Regions from separate parts of the Prosthecomicrobium sp. N25 genome, predicted to be linked through region 1. Evidence: riboswitches for the same ligand, from Rfam matches in the RefSeq annotation. Region 1 holds a riboswitch; the other holds the start of a gene.
The links. A riboswitch is a leader RNA that binds a small molecule or an ion and turns the genes downstream of it on or off. The one in region 1 is predicted to bind thiamine pyrophosphate.
Positions count from the first base shown of each region.

Region 2: linked by a shared signal. The riboswitch ahead of thiM (hydroxyethylthiazole kinase) and the one ahead of WBG79_RS21940 (ABC transporter permease) in region 1 are both predicted to bind thiamine pyrophosphate.

Region 1 is NZ_JBBCAT010000003.1:581,085-585,488, forward strand. It holds gene lysA (diaminopimelate decarboxylase) at 1-952, shown strand, start outside; gene WBG79_RS21935 (ABC transporter substrate-binding protein) at 969-1,904, opposite strand; gene WBG79_RS21940 (ABC transporter permease) at 1,932-2,807, opposite strand; TPP riboswitch at 2,880-2,987, opposite strand; gene WBG79_RS21945 (YdcH family protein) at 3,321-3,500, opposite strand; gene WBG79_RS21950 (YdcH family protein) at 3,766-3,972, shown strand; gene WBG79_RS21955 (GGDEF domain-containing protein) at 3,962-4,404, opposite strand, start outside.
Region 2 is NZ_JBBCAT010000005.1:243,917-248,320, forward strand. It holds gene pgi (glucose-6-phosphate isomerase) at 1-858, opposite strand, end outside; gene WBG79_RS25550 (Lrp/AsnC ligand binding domain-containing protein) at 1,082-1,318, opposite strand; TPP riboswitch at 1,619-1,728, shown strand; gene thiM (hydroxyethylthiazole kinase) at 1,782-2,561, shown strand; gene thiM (hydroxyethylthiazole kinase) at 2,558-3,361, shown strand; gene thiE (thiamine phosphate synthase) at 3,358-4,011, shown strand; gene thiD (bifunctional hydroxymethylpyrimidine kinase/phosphomethylpyrimidine kinase) at 4,008-4,404, shown strand, end outside.

The DNA of each region.
Region 1 (4,404 bases):
GCTCGACGCGGGCCTGCATCAGATCAATGTCGAGTCCTTCGAGGAACTCCGCCTGGTCGACGAGATCGCGGGCGCCAAGGGCCGGGTCGCCGATGTGGCGCTGCGCGTCAACCCGGACGTCGACGCCGAGACCCACGCCAAGATCACCACCGGCAAGAAGGACAACAAGTTCGGCATCGACGCCAGCACGCTCGGCCGCCTGGACAACGAGGTGAAGGCCCTGCCCCACGTCCGGGTGGTCGGTCTCGCCATGCACATCGGCTCGCAGATCATGACCCCCGCGCCCTTCCTGACCGCCTACGGCCGGGTGGCGGCGCTCGCCGAGGAACTGCGCCGCAAGGGCTACCCGCTGACCCGCCTCGATCTCGGCGGCGGCTTCGGCATCCCCTACGAGAACGAGCTGGAGTTCTCCTTCGCCGACCTCGCCGACGCGATCCGGGCGACCGTCCACGGCCGGGGTTTCGACCTCTCCATCGAGCCCGGCCGCTCGCTGGTCGCCGACGCCGGCATCCTGCTCGCACGCACGATCTTCGTGAAGGATGCGGGCGGCATGCATTTCCTCGTGCTCGACGCGGCCATGAACGACCTCGTCCGCCCCGCCATGTACGAGGCCCACCACGACATCGTGCCGGTCCGCATCCCCGCGCCGGCCGCGCCGACGGTCGAGTACGACATCGTCGGGCCGATCTGCGAGAGTTCCGACACCTTCGCCAAACGCCGCCGCCTGCCCGCGCTCGCCGCCGGCGACCTCGTCGCCATCGCGACCGCCGGCGCCTATGGGGCGACCATGTCGTCGACCTACAACGCCCGCCCGCTCGCCCCCGAGGTGCTGGTCGACGGCACCCGCTGGGCGACGGTCCGTCGCCGGGTCGAGGTGGCCGAGCAGATCGGCTGGGACCAGGTCCCCGACTGGATCGGCCCGGCGAAGCCGGGGCAGCGGGCGGCCGAGTAGCCGCCGCTCGACCGTCTCACTTCGGCGCCACCGCGTAGGTCTCGACCGGCGGCACCGTGTCGATCAGCCCCTTGGCCTTCAGGAACGCCGCGAAGCGCTCGGTGCGGCCGACGTCGAGCGCGGCGGGCCGCTTGGCGAAACGCGGCAGCGTATCGAAGAAGGCCCGGCGGTTCAGCTCGTCGTCGAGCTTCTTGTCGGACGCCTTGAACAGCGCCCAGGCCTCGGCCGGGTTGTTGGTCAGCCACAGCGTCGCCTTCTCGACCGCCGCCAGGAAACGCGGCAGCCGCGGATCCCCGGTCCGGTCCCGGCGGGCCAGATAGATCAGCTCGTCATAGGCCGGGATGCCCAGCTCCTCGGGAAAGAAAGCCCGCCCCTTCTTGCCGGCGAGCTCCAGTTCGGTGAGTTCGAAGTTCCGGTAGCCGCCCACGACCGCGTCCACCTGCCCTGACAGGAGCGCTCCCGTCAGGGCGAAGTTGACGTTGACGAGTTCCACGTCCTTGGCCGTCAGGCCGGCGCCCTCCAGCATCTGCAGCAGCACCGCGTCCTCGAAGCCGGACACCGAGTAGCCGACCTTCTTGCCCTTGAGGTCCTTGACCGTCTTCACCGGCCCGTCCGCGAGCACGATGACGGTGTTGAGCGGCGTCTCGACCAGCGTGCCGAAGCGGGCGACCGGCAGCCCCTCCTTGACCGCGAGGTGCAGGCTCGGCTGGTACGAGATCGCGACGTCGACCTGCCCGGCCGCCAGCAGCCGCGGCGGCGCCGAGGGGTCGGCCGGGGCGATCAGTTCGACGTCGAGCCCTTCGGCCGCGAAGAAGCCCTTCTCCCGGGCGACCACGAGCGGCGCGTGGTCGGGATTGACGAACCAGTCGAGCGCGACCGACAGCTTGTCGGCGGCGCCCGCCGGGGACGCCAGGATCAGGCTCAGGGCGGCGGCGGCGATGAGGCGTCGCATGGATCGGCTCCTGTTGTGGGGGTTGGGTCAGGCCGTCTCGGGCAGCCAGGGCACGAGGCGGCGCGTGAGGAGGTCGACGGCCAGCCGGAGCGCGACCGCCAGGGCCGCCACGATGACCAGCGCGGCGAACATGGTGTCGGTCTGCAGCCGCGCGTTGGCGTGCATCATCAGGAGGCCGAGGCCCGAGGAGGACCCGACCCACTCGCCGACCACCGCCCCGATCGGCGCGACGGCGGCCGCCATCCTGAGGCCCGAGACGAGCGCCGGCAGCGCCGCCGGGATCCGGATCATGGACAGGGTCTGCCAGCGCCGGGCGCGATAGAGGACGGCGAGGTCGAGGAGGCCCGGGTCGGTGCGGCTCAGTCCGTCGTGGAACGCCGAGGCGACCGGGAAGAAGATGATCAGGCTCGCCATCACCACCTTGGAGGCGAGGCCGAAGCCGAACCAGAGCACCAGCACCGGCGCGATGGCGAAGACCGGCAGCGACTGCAGCACCACGACGACGGGCAGCACCAGCCGGCGCGTCGCCGGCCAGTAGGCCATGCCGAGCGCGGTCGCGAGGCCGACGGCGGTGCCGAGCAGGAGCCCGAGCACGATTTCCCCGCCGGTCACCAGCGTGTTCGCCGCCAGGTCGTCGAAGCGGGTGACGAAGGCCGCCGCCACGCGGTCCGGTCCCGGCAGCAGGTAGGGCGGCGGCGCGAAGATCAGCACGGCCGCCCACCAGAGCGCGATCAGGCCCGCCGCCACCCCGGCGAGTTCGGCCACGAACGACAGGGTCGGCGACCGCGCCCCGTCGAGCGGCCGCACGGCGCCGCGGCCGGGCTCCGCGCCGGCCGGTTCCGTCCCGCGGGTCCCGCCCCGCGCAACCGGCAGGCGCCGGCCGATCTCGTGTGCGATCGTCATGGATCTCCGCTCCGGAACGGCGACGCCCGCGAGGGCGGCGTCGGGTGGAGATCCGGGGACTCTGGCTGTCGGAAACGCGGAAGATCCCGTCCCTTCGCCGGCATGACCCGGATCAGGTTCAAAGGGTCCGGTGCTCGCGCACCATCTCAGCTCCGGATCGGAGCACCCCTCGGACAAAGGATAAGATGGACCACCCCGGCCTGGCATGCAAGGGCGCGGCGCCCATGCGTTTCGAGGCGATGGTCGCACCGGGCCGCTGCCCCGGACGCGAAAACGCCGCGGGCGAGGCCGCGGCGCGTCGACAAAGACCCCTTCCCGATGGTCTTCTGATCCGTTCCGGCCCGGCGAGAACTCGCCGGGGCCGGACCCTTCTGCGGTCTCCGGGCTGAACATGCCGGGACCGGGGGAGGCCGTCTGCGTGACGGCCAGGAAACCGGAATCGTCTGCGGCGCGACGCCTGGACTCGGGGGCCGCTCCGATCCCGCCGGGGCTCCTCGCCTCCGGGGTAGCGCGTCAGTGGATGGTGACGCCGGACTTCAGACGGGAAATCTCATCTTTCAACAGCAGCTTGCGCCGCTTCAGGTCCGCGATCTCGAGGGAATCGATGCTCGGATGGGCAAGGGCGTCGCGCAACTCGTCCTCGAGGGCCGCGTGGCGACGATTCAGTTCCGCAAGATGCGATTCGATGGACATGCTGAAAGCCTCCCATTCTCGCAGGACTTGGCTACAGGAGCATGACAGCGAGCCGCCATGCCCGCAAGCTTGGATGTGGTGAATACGGATCCGCTTTCCACCCCCTCGCTCACTTTTTCGGTTACCGAATGGTTTACCCTGCGCCACGGCGCCCCTACGGCAGCTTGGGCGGCGGGGTCCCCTTTTGCCGCGCTTCGGTTTATGATTGCCGGACCGTTTCGCAGTCGGGCCCGGAGCCCACGACCGGAAAGACGCGGCGCAGTCCATGACCGAGCAGGAAGAGCAGGAAATCCGCCAGGAACTCGTCGGCTTGCGCCAGGAGCACCGCGACCTCGACACCGCCATCGCCGCGCTGGTCGAATCCGGCCGGGCCGATCACCTGACCATCCAGCGGCTGAAGAAGCGCAAGCTGGCGATCCGGGACCGGATCCAGCATCTCGAGGACCGGCTCGTCCCCGACATCATCGCCTGAGCGGATCGTCCCCGGGCACGCCCTGCCGCTCGCGCTTGTCGCGGAACATGTCCCGGTCCGCCCTGAGGATCGCGCTCTCCGCCGTGTCCTCCGGCTCGAAGGCGGCGATGCCGACCGACGCCCGGATCTCCACCGGGACCCCGTCCACCACGACCGGCGCCGCCTCCAGCGCCGTCCGTAGGCTCTCGGCCTTTCGCCTCAGCCCCTCCGGATCCACCTGCCGAAGCACGACCAGGAACTCGTCCCCGCCGATCCGCCCGGCCGCGTCGGAGCTGCGGATGACGGACCGGATCCGCCGCCCCGCCTCCGTCAGGAGCCCGTCCCCGACCGCATGGCCGTACCGGTCGTTCACGGTCTTGAAGCTGTCCAGGTCCACGAAGGCGAGGCCCGCCGCCGCCCCGTAGCGGCGTCCGAAGTCGATGACGCGGGCGA
Region 2 (4,404 bases), on a different contig from region 1:
CTCGAAGCGCTCCGATCCGATCGCGATGGCGACCGGCAGGCCGATGGCGGACCAGACGGAGTAGCGCCCTCCGACCCAGTCCCAGAATCCGAAGATGCGGTCCTCCGGGATGCCGAAGGCGCGGCATTTCGGGATCGCGGTCGAGATCGCGGCGAAGTGGGCGGGGATCGCCTCTTCGCCGAGCCGGCCGGCCGCGAAGGCGCGGGCCGTCGCGGCGTTGGTCATGGTCTCGAGCGTCGTGAAGGTCTTCGAGGCGACGATAAAGAGCGTCGTCTCCGGGTCGAGCCCCTTCAGCGTGTCGTGGATGTGGGCGCCGTCGACGTTCGAGACGAAATGGACGCGGGGGCCGTCGTGATAGGGGGCGAGCGCCAGGGTCACCATCGCGGGGCCGAGGTCCGAGCCGCCGATGCCGATGTTGACGACATCCGTGAAGGCCTTGCCGGTCGAGCCGCGGACGGCCCCGGAGCGGACCGCCTCCGCGAAGGCCCCCATGCGGACGAGAACGTCGGTGACGTCCGGCATCACGTCGCGGCCCTCGACCATCACGGCCCGGGCCGAGCGGTTGCGCAGGGCCACGTGCAGGACGGCGCGGCCCTCGGTGAGGTTGATCGGCTCGCCGGCGAACATCCGGTCGCGCCAGTCCTCCAGGTCGGCCGCACGGGCGAGCTCGACGAGGAGTTCCATCGTGGTCGGGGCGATGCGGTTCTTGGAATAGTCGAGGAGCAGGTCGCCCTGCCGGGCGGAGAAGCGGGCGAAGCGCTCGGGATCGGCGGCGAAGAGGTCTCGCATGTGCAGCGGCTCGATCGCGCGCGCATGTTCGACGAGGTCGGCGAAGGCGAGGTCGACGGCTTCGGGCATCTGGAAGATCTCGGGTCCGAGCGTTGCGATCGACAGCATGGGCGACACTCCTCCGGACGGGCAAGGGCGTCGACAGGTTTTTCGGCCGATCGGGGCGAAAGGGCGCCGGCGGGGTGGAAATTCGCGGGCCGGGGGAAGCGGAAACGGCCGGAAGTGCGGCGGGGCGGCCCGGCGCGCGGCGGGGCCGGACCGGGCCGCCGGGACGGGCGGGCGTGTAACGGGCTCAGAACGCCTTGAAGGTGATCAGCGTCTTGGTGTCCTGGATGCCCGGGATATGATGGACCTTCTCGTTGACGAAGCGGCCGATGTCGGTCTCGTCCTCGATGTAGAACTTGGCGATGAGGTCGTGGTCGCCGGCGATCGAGTAGATCTCGGAGGCGATTTCCGCGTCGGCGAGCGCGGTCGCGACCTCGTAGGCACGGCCGAGATTGCATTTGATGAGGACGAAGAAGGGCTTCATGGGCGCCTCGCGCTGTTCTGTCGGGCGCGACGATGCACCAGGGGCGCGGGCCGGGGCAAGGGGCCGCCGTAAAGCCTGCCCTGAAACGAAAACGAGCGGGCTTTGGCCCGCTCGCTCGTCCGAAGGTGCGGACCGGACTGCCGGTACATCCGCGGTCAATCCGTTCGACGCCCTTCTCACGTCTCGGGGGACGTCATCCCCGAGCGCATCGTGATCCTGAAATGGTTACGGAATGATGACTTTCAAGGGCGGGCCGGCATTTTCCGCTTGCCAATCGGAGAGCGCGAACCTAAGTGCACAGCTGTCTCATGGGGGTGCCCGGCGGAAAAAGCCGGGCTGAGAGGCGGACCGCCAACTCCACGAACCTGATCCGGGTCATGCCGGCGGAGGGATTTGAGATGCGGCGCCGTCCAGCCTTGCCCGTCCCGTCCGATGCGCAGCCCGTCCAGCGGGAGGAGCGCGCATGACCTCTTCGGCCCAGGACCACCCCGTCGACGCCGACCGGGTCGCCGCCACGCTGGAGGCCGTGCGCGCGCGCCGGCCGCGCGTGCAGGTGATCACCAATCCGGTTGCCCAGACCTACACGGCCAACATGCTCCTGGCAGTCGGCGCGGCGCCGTCGATGACCTCGGCGCCTGAGGAGATCGCGGCCTTCATCGCCGTCTCGGGAAGCCTCCTCGTCAATCTCGGCATCCTCGACCGCGCCCGGCGGGAGGCGAGCCTCACGGCCGTGGAGGTCGCCCGCGAGATGGGCGTCCCGTGGGTGCTCGACCCCGTCAAGGTCGACATCTCGCCGCCGCGCCTGGCCTTCGCGACCCATCTCCTCGGCATGGAGCCGGACTTCGTGCGGGCGAACCATGCGGAGTTCGTGGGGTTCGGGTCCGACGCGCCGGGCGAGGCGCAGGCCCGCGCCTTCGCGGTCGAACACCTGACGACGCTCGCCCTCTCGGGTCCGGTGGACATCGTGACGGACGGCCGGCGGCTCGCGCGGGTCGGCAACGGGCATCCGATGATGGACCGGGTCACCGCCATGGGCTGCGCGGGCACCGCGGTCGCCGCGGCCTTCCGCGCCGTCGAGCCCGACGCGCTCGTGGCGGCCACGGCCGCGCTGGTCGTCATGGGCATCGCCGGCGAGGTCGCGGCGGAGACGGCGCGCGGCCCGGGCTCCTTCGCAATCGCGATCCTCGACGCCCTCTACGGGCTCGACGCGGACACCATCCGGGAAAGGGCGAGACTGTCATGACGCCGATCGAACGCGCCTGGCTGGACCTGGAGGCGGTGCGCGCACGCCGGCCGCTGGTCCACGCCATCACCAACTACGTGGCGATGACCGTCTCGGCCAACGTGCTCCTGTCGCTCGGCGCCTCGCCGGCGATGGTGCATGCGGGCGAGGAGGTGGAGGAGTTCGCCGGGATCGCGGACAGCCTCGTCGTGAACATCGGCACGCTGTCGACGCCCTGGATCGCCGCCATGAAGGCGGCGGCCGCCACGGCGCGGGCAAGCGGCAAGCCCTGGGTCCTGGACCCGGTCGCGGCCGGCGCGACGCGGCTGCGCACCGAGGCCGCGACGGCGCTCCTGGCGCTGAAGCCGTCCGTCGTGCGCGGAAACGCCGGCGAGATCCTGAGCCTCGCGGGCTCGTCCGGGGCGAGCCGGGGGGTGGATTCGATCGCCGGCTCGGACGCAGCCATCGATGCGGCCCTGGACCTGGCGCGGGCCTCCGGCGCGGTCGTGGCCGTCACGGGCGAGGTCGACTACGTGACGGACGGGGTCCGGGCGGCAGCGATCCGGGGCGGCCACATGCTGATGCCGCTCTCCACGGCGCTCGGCTGCGCGCTCTCCGGGGTGGTGGCCGCCTTCGCGGCGGTGGCGCCCGCCTACGAGGGAACGGTCTCGGCCCTGGCGGTCTACGCGGCGGCGGGCCGGATCGCCGGCGAACGCTGCCGCGGGGCGGGGCACCTGCCGGCGGAGCTCTGCGACGCGCTCCTGGGTCTCGACGCCCGCGACCTCGCCCGCAACGCTTCCATCGAGGAGATCACGACGTGAGACATCTGTTCGACCTCCGCCTCTACCTGGTGACCGATCCGGTGCTGGCCGGGCCGCGCGGCGTGGTCGACACCGTGAAGGCCGCGATCGAGGGCGGGGTCACGATGGTGCAGTTGCGCGACCCGGTGTCTCCGACCCGGGTCCTGGTCGAGCAGGCCCGTTTTCTCAAGCAGATCCTGGCGCCTCGCGGCATCCCGCTCATCCTCAACGACCGGGTGGACGTGGCGCTGGCGGCGGACGCTGACGGGGTGCATGTCGGGCAGAACGACATGGCGCCGGCCGACGTGCGCCGGCTCCTCGGGCCGGACAGGATCGTCGGCCTGTCGGTCGGCTCGCCCGTGGAGTTCGCGGCGTCGGCGGGCAGCCTGGGCTCGGTCGACTATCTCGGCACGGGGCCCGTCCGGTCGACCGCCACGAAGGCGGACGCCGGCGCGGCGATCGGGCCGGAGGGCCTCGCAGCGGTCGTCCGGATGACGGACCTGCCGGTGGTGGCGATCGGGGGCATCGGGCTCGGAGAGGTCGCCGGCGTCTTCGGGGCCGGGGCCAGGGGCATCGCGGTCGTCTCCGCCATCATGGCGGCAACCGATCCCGGGGCGGCGGCGCGGGATCTCCGGATGGAGGTCGAGAAGGGGCGGGGAGGTCAGCCGTGACGGCGATCGCGCTCACCATCGCGGGCTCGGATTCGGGCGGCGGCGCCGGCATCCAGGCCGACCTCAAGACCTTCTCGGCGCTCAGCGTCTACGGGGCGAGCGTCATCACGGCCCTGACCGCGCAGAACACGCTGGGCGTGACCGGCATCCACGACGTGCCGCCGGAGTTCGTGCGCGAGCAGATGGACGCTGTCTTCTCGGACCTCGCCGTCAACGCCGTGAAGATCGGCATGCTGTCGCGCCCGGAGGTGATCCGGGCGGTCGCGGGCGGTCTCGACCGCTGGAAGCCGGCGCGCGTCGTGCTAGACCCGGTGATGGTGGCGGCCAGCGGGGCGAGCCTCCTGGTCCCCGAGGCGGTCGAGACGCTGCGGGCGGTGCTGATCCCGCGCGCGG